Regions from separate parts of the Sinorhizobium sp. 7-81 genome, predicted to be linked through region 3. Evidence: riboswitches for the same ligand, from Rfam matches in the RefSeq annotation. Region 3 holds a riboswitch; each other region holds the start of a gene.

Region 1 (3,269 bases), on a different contig from region 3:
TGATCACGCCCGCTCCGCGCACGGGGCTCGTCGAGACGCTGATGGGAGAGGCCACCTGGCCCGCCGGCATCAAGGTCGACCAGCGGACCAAGCTTGCCATTTTCCCGGTTGGCGGCGAGGCGTCCCATCATCAACCGCATCAAAGCCACGAACTGCTCGCATCGGCTGCCATGGCAAACCTGATCGAGAACGCGCGCAGCTCGTTCGACTACGTGGTCGTCGACCTCGCGCCGCTGGCACCCGTTGTGGATGCGAAGGCCTTTGCTCCGCTCGCCGACGGTTTCATCTTCGTTGTCGAATGGGGAAGAACGCCGTCCCGACTGGTGCGCGACGTCTTGCATTCCGAGCCGCAGATCAATTCAAAGGTGCTTGGGGTTATCCTCAACAAGACCGACATGGACGAGCTTTCGAAGTACAGCGACTTCGGCGGTGTGGAAAAATATCGGCATCGTTATGGCAAATACTATGTCGAGCATACGATCGACGGGAACCGCCCCGCAGCTTAGCTCATGGCTCGCGTCCGCATCTGCGAAGGCAGGTGCGGACTTGCTGCCGGTTTCACCGAAACCGGGAAGCGACCTGACTTTGACTGACTTCGGATTTCCGCAGCGGCGAAAAATCATCGTGACGGCTTTCGATCGAGCCCGACGATAAGCCAGCGCCATCGGTACCACCACGACCGCCGGCACAGCGAGTGCCAGCGCATGAAACAGGAAAAACTCCGCAAGGAACGAGCCGCCGTCTGATAAGACGCGCGGCGCCGCAGAGCCCATTAACCATGGATGAAATCATGTTTGAGTCGCAACCGTGGCGACACCAAGGCGCCGTGAGCGGCTTGCGGGCGGGTGCAGTTTCGACGACGTCTCGCGGCTACTACCACCAGCTGTGAAAGTGGTGCACGGGACCGCGTCCCTTGCCCACGGCCAAGGCATCCGCTGCGGAAATCGCAGCGTGCAGATAGGCCTTGGCCGCGCGTACGGCATCCGTCAGTGGCTGCCCGAGCGCGAGTTCGGCCGCGACCGCTGCCGAAAGCGTACAGCCCGTGCCGTGATCGTTGATCGTCTCTACCCGCGCGGCCGGGAGGCGAGTAATGACGTTGCCGTCGAAAAAGAGGTCGGTGGCCTCGCCGTTCTGCAGGTGCCCTCCCTTGACCAGAACCGAGCGGGCGCCGCTCTTGAGAATGGCTTCGGCCTGCCGCGCCATCTCCTTTTCATCCTCGGCGACGGAACGGCCAGTCAGCAACGCGGCTTCCGGCAGGTTTGGCGTGGCGACAAGCGCCAGCGGCAAGAGTTCCTCCGCCAGGGCGGCGACCGCATTCGGCCGCAGCAACCGGTCGCCCGAAGTCGCCACTATGACCGGATCCACAACGGCGCGCTTGCCGAAACGACGCAGTCCGTCGGCGATGGCGGCGATTGTTTCCCGGCGTGAGACCATGCCGATTTTCACGGCGGCCACATCGAGATCGGAAAATACCGCATCGATCTGCGCCGTGACGATTTCCGGTGAAAGGTCGGCGACGGCGGTGACGCCCCTCGTGTTTTGAGCCGTGACCGCCGTTATGACGCTGGCGCCATAGACACCGAGGGCGGAAAAGGTCTTGAGGTCCGCCTGAATGCCGGCGCCGCCGCCGGAGTCGGACCCGGCTATCGTCAGTGCGATCGCCGTCATCGGATTTTCACCGCGACAAGGGGTGAGAAAGGCGAGTGCATCATCGGTCGGTCTCCAGATCGGAATATCACGGAGATCCGGGAAATCGCGAAGACGTGGATGAAGGCCGTCAAAGGCCCGTGTTCCCGTTCCTACGCCGGCATGACCCGGATCAGGTTCAAGGGTTCGGCTCACCGCCATCTCAGCACCGCTCGGTGCTCCCCTCGGAATGCTCGCATTGTATCGGACAGATGAACCGGTCTGTCAACGTCGCGTGGCCGTCGCACGGCAGAGTAGCCGAGTCTTTCATCGCCGCGACGCAGTCAGAGCACGATTGAGGGCCGTGAGAAGACTCATCGCGCCTTGTCGGACATGAAGGCCAGCGATGCCGTGCGCCCGATTGCGCGCAGTCGGGCGGCACCGAGACCGTCGCGGGCGCTTGCCGAGAGGCCCGCCAGGACCGCCATCACATAGTCCGTGATCTCGTCCGCGCGGTCTGCCGCTCGGTCAGCGATCGCATCGCGCACCACCTGCCGGCTCCGACGCCACAGCGTCTTTGCCTTGTCGCAAGCGACCGCATCCGTACCGCCGCGCGCACCTTCGATAACCAGGCAGCCGGTCGCCTCGGGATGTGCCGTGTAGGCAACGGCCGCAGCGTCGAACAGGGCCGCCAGCGCTTCGTTCAGCGGCTTTTCCGGCGCGAGCAGACGATCGAAGTCCAGCCCCTCCGTCTTCGCATAGCGCTCCAGCGCACGCCCATAGAGATCGGCCTTGCTACCAAATGCGGCATAGAAGCTCGGCGGATTGATAGCCAGGGCTGCCGTCAGATCGGCAAGGCTGACGGCGTCATATCCCCGTTGATGGAACAGCGCCTGCGCCTTGCCGACGGCTTCGTCTACGTCGAAGTTACGGGGTCGCCCGCGCGATTTCACATTTTTTGTATCAGTCACTACAAAATCCTTGCGCCAATGTGGAATACTCTTTATGTAGCGTTTACTACATTTCTTCTCAAGGAGCGAATCATGGCAAATTTCAGCGGCAAGAAAATCTTCGTCATAGGCGGTAGCCGCGGTATCGGCGCGGCCATTGTCCGGCGTTTTACCGGTGAAGGCGCGACCGTCGCTTTCACCTATGCGGGCTCAACCGAAGCAGCAAAGGCACTCGCGTTGGAAACGGGCGCGACCGCAATTCAATCCGATGCCGCGAACCGTGACGCGGTCACTAAGGTCGTCAGGGATCAAGGCGCGCTCGACGTGCTCGTCGTGAATGCTGGATCGCTCGTCCTCGGCGATCCGCTTGAAGTCGATGCGGATGCGGTCGACCGTATGATCGACGTCAATGTACGCGCGCCCTATCACGCGGCGGTCGAGGCCGCGCGGCAGATGCCCGATGGCGGCCGTATCATCATCGTCGGTTCGGTCAACGGCGACCGCATGCCCTTTGCCGGCGGAGCCGCCTATGCGCTGACAAAGTCGGCAGTGCAGGGCATGGCACGCGGCCTCGCGCGCGATTTCGGAGACAAGGGCATAACGGTCAATGTCATCCAGCCCGGTCCGACGTGTACGGACATGAACCCGGAGGACGGTCCGATGAGCGAATTCATGCACAGCTTCATGGCGATC
Region 2 (3,269 bases), on a different contig from region 3:
GCTCGAAGCCCATATAGCAAGCCGTCAGAATGTTCAGGCTCGACCAGGTTTGGTCGATTTCGCGATAGCGCCGGCTGTGGATGCGCTTCTGCACCCCCTCACCTCGCGAGGCCGCGACATGGAAGCTGCGGTGGAGCAGCGTTGTGAGTTCGCGGCGGTAGCTGCCTTCGGCCGATTGCATCCTGACGTCCAGCCGCTGCTGAATTGCACCGATCTTGACTGCGAGAAACGTGCTGATGGGAACATAGGCCGCGACGGCGGCAAGTGTCAGACAGGCGCTGCCGTAACTGCCAAGGAATTCCAGTCCGCCAACCTCGGTGGAGCTTTCGATGATCCTCCCACCAACGAAGAAAAGCGACAGGGTGACGCCGCCGATGCCCATCGCCAGTCCGATGGCCCCGCCGGTCATGCCCTTGATCGACTCCTGGATGCGCTGGTCTATGTTATCCGGCATCCCCCCGGCCATCGGGGTCGCCTCGGACGCGCCGCGCAGCAAGTGAAGATGTGTATGGTTGCGGCTGAGCAATGCGTCGTTAAAGCGCTCGTCAAGCCAGGCGCGCCATTTGCGATGCAGCATCGTCGAGAGGAAGTGCCGGACCGCGGTGAACCCGGCTTCCTTCAGCACGACGATCGAGACCATCGTCGCCGCGCTTGCTAGAATGGAGCGGAGTGTCGTCGGATTCTGCGGATGGTGGAGAAAGGCAATCGCATTGACGAGTTCGCCCGAGGCATCGGCGAACCAAACGCTCGACAGCGCCGAAAACGCCGTCAGCACGACGATGATCGCCGCCAGGGCCCAAGCTTCCCGCCACCTGTCGGAGAACCAATAGGCCCACATCAGACCCCAAAAGCTCCGCATTTGCGACACGGGAGTAAGCTGCGGTTGCTTCTTCCGCTTGCGGCTCCGCCAATGCGAGGCCTTCTCTCCGAGCTCTGGAATCAGGACACTCTCCTCATTCAGTGCAGCTAATATTCACTAGACTGCACAGAAGCGCACCGATGCCGAACGGTTTTCCACAAGAATAGCCTTAGGCGCATTCGTGATACGATTTAGCGCGCGCCGAATAGGAACCGGCCGCCGAAGCTCAAAAAACCATCTTGACGCCACGCCGATAACCGGCACTATTCGCACCATTCACCAGGGGGGTCCCGGCAAGGGGCTGAGATACTGCTAAAGCGCGCAGTGACCCGTTGAACCTGATCCAGTTCATACTGGCGTAGGGACGGTGCGGACGTGCGACAGCCAGGATTCCGATTTTCGCGATCCATCGGCGCAGCGTCTTTTCATCCTTCCGGCTTCAGAACTGGGTCTCCAACGCGTAAACTTTGGAGCCTCACGATGAATATTATCAACCCGCCGCGCACGACTCCCTCGGTCACGCAGGGTCCGCTTCCCGCCTCGCAGAAAGTCTACAAGGCCGGCGAGATCCATCCGCAGATCCGTGTGCCGATGCGCGAGATCGCGCTGCATCCGACGTCCGGTGAGCCGCCGGTCGCCGTCTATGATTCTTCCGGCCCCTATACGCTCGACGATGCGGATATCCGCATTGATCGGGGCCTGCCGCAGCTTCGCCGCGACTGGATCCTTGGACGCGGTGACGTCGAGGCCTATCAGGGGCGCAGCGTCAAGGCGGAGGACAACGGCTTTGCGACGGGCGAAAAGCTGACCCCTGAATTTCCCGTTCGCCAGGAACCTTTGCGGGCAAAGGCGGGACAGGCCGTCACCCAGCTCGCCTATGCCCGCGCCGGCATCATCACGCCGGAAATGGAGTTCATTGCGATCCGCGAGAATCTCGGCCGCAAGGCGGCGAAGGAGGCGCTGACGCGCGACGGCGAAAGCTTCGGCGCTTCGGTCCCCGATTTCGTCACGCCCGAATTCGTTCGCCAGGAAGTCGCAGCTGGTCGGGCGATCATTCCGGCCAACATCAACCATCCGGAATCCGAACCGATGATCATCGGCCGCAATTTCCTGGTGAAGATCAACGCCAATATCGGCAATTCCGCCGTCACCTCGTCGATGGCCGAGGAAGTGGAGAAGACGGTCTGGGCGACGCGCTGGGGCGCGGACACCGTCATGGACCTTTCGACCGGCCGCAACATTCACAACATCCGCGAATGGATCATCCGCAATTCGCCCGTGCCGATCGGCACCGTCCCTCTCTATCAGGCGCTCGAAAAGGTGAACGGCATCGCCGAGGATTTGACCTGGGAGGTCTATCGCGACACGCTGATCGAGCAGGCCGAGCAGGGCGTCGACTATTTCACCATCCATGCCGGCGTGCGGCTGCACTACATTCCGCTGACCGTCAACCGCGTCACCGGCATCGTCTCGCGCGGCGGTTCGATCATGGCCAAATGGTGCCTCCATCACCACCGCGAGAGCTTCCTCTACGAGCATTTCGAGGAGATCTGCGACATCTGCCGCGCCTATGATGTCTCCTTCTCGCTCGGCGACGGCCTGCGTCCCGGCTCGATCGCCGATGCCAATGACGCCGCTCAGTTCGCCGAACTCGAAACGCTCGGGGAACTGACGAAGATCGCCTGGGCAAAAGACTGCCAGGTGATGATCGAAGGCCCAGGCCACGTGCCTATGCACAAGATCAAGGAAAACATGGACAAGCAGCTTGCCGTCTGCGGCGAGGCGCCCTTCTACACGCTCGGGCCGCTGACGACCGATATCGCGCCCGGCTACGACCACATCACCTCGGGCATCGGTGCCGCGATGATCGGCTGGTTCGGCACCGCGATGCTCTGCTACGTGACGCCGAAGGAGCACCTGGGGCTGCCCGACCGCGACGACGTCAAGACGGGCGTGATCACCTACAAGATCGCGGCACATGCCGCCGACCTCGCCAAGGGTCACCCGGCCGCCCGCATTCGCGACGACGCGCTTTCCCGCGCGCGTTTCGAATTCCGCTGGGAAGACCAGTTCAATCTATCGCTCGATCCGGAAACGGCGCGCAGCTTCCACGATGAGACCCTGCCGAAGGAAGCGCACAAGGTCGCGCATTTCTGCTCCATGTGCGGCCCGAAATTCTGTTCGATGCGGATTTCCCACGACATCCGTGCCGAGGCGCAGAAGGAAGGGCTCGAGGCGATGGCAGCCAAATACCGCGATGGCGGCGACCTCTATATGCCGGTCGGCGAAGAAGCGCAGCCAGGAGAGTAGGATGACGGTATTGATCAAGGGAGCCGGCGTCGCCGGCCTTGCCGCCGCCTTCGAGCTCAGCCGCCGCGGGATCGCGGTGGAGGTGTTGGACGCGGCGGAA
Region 3 (3,269 bases):
CCATTCGATGGTCGGGAGATCGAGATGGTTGGTGGGCTCGTCGAGGAGCAGGATGTCCGGCTCCGGTGCCAGCACACGGGCAAGTGCCGCACGCCGCGCCTCGCCCCCCGAGAGCCGCTTCGGATCCTCCTCGCCTGTCAGCCCAAGATGCTGCAGCAGATAGGCGACGCGATAGGGATCGTCGCCCGGGCCGAGCCCCGCTTCCGCATAGGCCTGGACGGTGTCGAAGCCTTCGAAATCCGGCGCCTGATGCAGATAGCGAACGGTCGCCGACGGGTGACGGAAGATTTCGCCCGATTGCGGTTCGACGAGGCCGGCGGCCATCTTCATGAGCGTGGACTTGCCGGAGCCGTTGCGCCCGACGAGGCAGATGCGGTCGCCAGGCTCGACCTGCAGGTTGGCGCCCGCAAGCAGCGGCGCGCCGCCGAAGGTCAGGAAGATGTCATCGAGCTTCAGAATGGGTGGCGCCAAGGCTTCAGGCTCCGGAAAGATCATAGGGACGGGCGAGAATAACCGCCCGGCCGGATTTCAAGGAAAAGCGGACCGGTCCCTCCGCAATGTTGGAAATGGTCCGGGAGGAACCGAAGGGCAAGGCGAAGCCGTCGAGCGGATAGCGCGCGTTTTCGATGGAAAGGCCGGAAAGCGCACTGAGCCCGAGAATTGAAAAAAGGCTGCCTTTCGGCAGGTCGATCTCCCGTGCGCCGGGCAGCAGCGGATAGGCTTCCTCCTCGCCTGAGGTCATTAGCGCCGGCAGCCCCTCTTCGGCGATCGCCACGGCTCGCAGCAGATGCAGGAAGGCGTGGTCGCTTCTGGTGCCGCCGAGGGCGCCGGCGAAGATCAGCGACGTTGCGCCGCGCGCGACCGCAGCCTCGACCGCGATCTCCCCGTCGGTCGCGCCTTTTGCCGCCGGATAGCTCTCACGCGGAACCTCGGCGAACGTGGCAAGCAACGCATCGTCGGTCGAGTCGAAATCGCCTACCCAGAGTTCGGGAACGATGCCAAGCGTGCTCGCGTGGCGCATGCCGCCGTCGGCCGCGATGAAGCGGCTACCCGAAAGCTGGCTCGCAAGCCGCTCGGTGCGGGTGAGCGTACCGCCGAGAAGGATGGTGAAGGTCGATTGGGCCATGGCAGAAGCCCATAGCGCAAAGGCACGACCAGATCACGATGATTTTGGGTCGAATCGACCAAAATCATAACCGTGATCGATTCTAACGGGTTAGACCGGGACGCGCGCGGAAAACCGCGCACTTTTCCTCATCCCGCTCTAAAGGCCGAAAGCCATTTTGCGGCAGCAAAGGTGCGCATCAGCTTTCCGACGGGGCCTCGCCGGGAAAGAGCATGCCCGCATAAATACCGGGCGTCGAATCCGGTATCTCCACGGCACCGACTGCACGGGCATAGAAATCGGCGGGACCGACGCCACCGATGACGGCATAGCCGTAGCCCGCGGCCCGCATCGCCATCAGGCTCTCGATGAGCAACGCCTCGCCGATCCCCTGACCACGCATGCTTTCCTCGACGCCCGTCGGCCCGAAGAAGCCAAGCGCCGTCACGTCATGGCAAGCGAAGCCGACGACGCGGCCTTCGTGGACGGCGATGTGAATTCTGGTCGGCATTGACGAGAAGGCGGCTTCAGCCTCGCCGACCCAACCGGCGCCAAACCGCTCTTCGATCCAGGCAAGCACGATCCCGCGTTCCGGAGCCATCGCCCGGCGAACGCTGATGCCGGGCCCGAGCCGGGAAGCGCGCCTTTCAGGCAAGGCATAGAGGCGAACGAGCATGTCTGGCATGAGAGTATCTCCCGGCTACATCGCGTCTGATTGGACGCGCAAAGGACGCTGTACGTTGAATTGCCGCAGCAGGCGAACAAACGCCGCCGACAGTTGTTTGGTTTAATAGCGCAGATGGCTTGGACGGCAAATGTTTCCGCCGAAACCCGGCTTGCCAGACCTGCCGCCGAAAGCTAAATCTTTGCTGCTCTAACGGGGTGCCTCGGTCCGCTTGCGGAACCAAGGCTGAGAGGCTCAAGCCAACCCGCGGAACCTGATCCGGTTCATACCGGCGGAGGGATTAGAAGCGATCGGACCGATGCGCCCTTTTCCCGCAACATCAACAGAGGGAGAGAGGTGCCCGTCATGTCCAGTCCGCTTTACACCAAATTGCTTAGCCGGCTTGCGCTAACTGCAATCGCGGCAGCCTTGCCGTTCGGCGCCAGCGCCGCCGAAAAGAAGCTGACGATCTACACCTATGAGAGCTTCATCACCGAATGGGGGCCGGGCACGAAAGTCGCCGAGGCCTTCGAGAAGACCTGCGGCTGCGACGTCGACTATGTCGGTGTCGCCGACGGCGTCGAGCTTCTGACCCGACTGAAGCTCGAAGGCGAGCAAACGAAGGCCGATATCGTGCTTGGCCTCGATACCAACCTCGTCGCGGAAGCCAAGGCGACAGGCTTTTTCGCGCCGCACGGCCTCGACACTTCCGCCGTCAAAGTTCCCGGCAACTTTTCGGACGAAACTTTCGTCCCCTACGACTACGGCCATTTCGCCGTGATCTACGATACCGAAACGCTGAAGAACCCGCCGAAGAGCCTGAAGGAACTGGTCGAGGGCGATCCTTCGCAAAAGATCGTCATCGAGGATCCCCGCACCTCGACCCCGGGCCTGGGACTGCTGCTCTGGGTGAAGTCAGTCTATGGCGAGGAGGCCGCCGCCGCCTGGGCCAAGCTCAAGAACCGCGTGCTGACCGTGACCCCCGGCTGGTCGGAAGCCTACGGCCTCTTCACCAAGGGCGAAGCGCCGATGGTGCTCTCCTACACCACCTCGCCCGCCTACCACATGGTGACGGAAAACACCGAGCGCTATCAGGCCGCTTCCTTCGCCGAAGGGCACTACATCCAGATCGAAGTGGCCGGCATGACGAAGAACGCGAAGGAGCCGGAACTCGCCAAGGAGTTTCTGGCGTTCATGACCGGCCCCGACTTCCAGTCGATCATTCCGACGACCAACTGGATGATGCCGGTGGCGGCAACCAGGGAACCGCTGCCGGACGCCTTCGGCAAGCTCGTCAATCCGGAAAAGACATTTCTGATGTCTTCCGAGGAAGTCGCGGCCAACCGCAAGGCCTGGATCGACGAATGGCTGACCGCCATGAGCAAGAACTGAGGCGGGATTGTCCGGTGCTGCCGAAAAACGGATGACGATTGCCGCCGGGGTTTTCAGCCTCGGCGGCATTCTGCTGTTCGTCGGCCTCGCCGTCATCGTCCTCCTCGC

The links. Region 3 has a riboswitch for thiamine pyrophosphate ahead of thiB (thiamine ABC transporter substrate binding subunit). Riboswitches for the same ligand answer to the same signal wherever they lie in the genome.
Region 1: it holds a riboswitch for thiamine pyrophosphate, as region 3 does, so the genes downstream of both, thiD (bifunctional hydroxymethylpyrimidine kinase/phosphomethylpyrimidine kinase) here and thiB (thiamine ABC transporter substrate binding subunit) in region 3, are expected to answer to the same signal.
Region 2: it holds a riboswitch for thiamine pyrophosphate, as region 3 does, so the genes downstream of both, thiC (phosphomethylpyrimidine synthase ThiC) here and thiB (thiamine ABC transporter substrate binding subunit) in region 3, are expected to answer to the same signal.

Annotation. Positions count from the first base shown of each region.
Region 1 is NZ_JASKLT010000006.1:142,920-146,188, reverse strand. It holds gene QN224_RS20585 (polysaccharide biosynthesis tyrosine autokinase) at 1-506, shown strand, start outside; gene thiD (bifunctional hydroxymethylpyrimidine kinase/phosphomethylpyrimidine kinase) at 874-1,668, opposite strand; TPP riboswitch at 1,780-1,882, opposite strand; gene QN224_RS20575 (TetR/AcrR family transcriptional regulator) at 2,001-2,597, opposite strand; gene bdcA (SDR family oxidoreductase) at 2,670-3,269, shown strand, end outside.
Region 2 is NZ_JASKLT010000002.1:305,135-308,403, forward strand. It holds gene QN224_RS08740 (ABC transporter ATP-binding protein/permease) at 1-859, opposite strand, end outside; TPP riboswitch at 1,131-1,242, shown strand; gene thiC (phosphomethylpyrimidine synthase ThiC) at 1,340-3,169, shown strand; gene thiO (glycine oxidase ThiO) at 3,171-3,269, shown strand, end outside.
Region 3 is NZ_JASKLT010000005.1:201,346-204,614, reverse strand. It holds gene QN224_RS18815 (ABC-F family ATP-binding cassette domain-containing protein) at 1-471, opposite strand, end outside; gene QN224_RS18810 (thiamine diphosphokinase) at 476-1,126, opposite strand; gene QN224_RS18805 (GNAT family N-acetyltransferase) at 1,305-1,790, opposite strand; TPP riboswitch at 1,974-2,087, shown strand; gene thiB (thiamine ABC transporter substrate binding subunit) at 2,136-3,161, shown strand; gene thiP (thiamine/thiamine pyrophosphate ABC transporter permease ThiP) at 3,169-3,269, shown strand, end outside.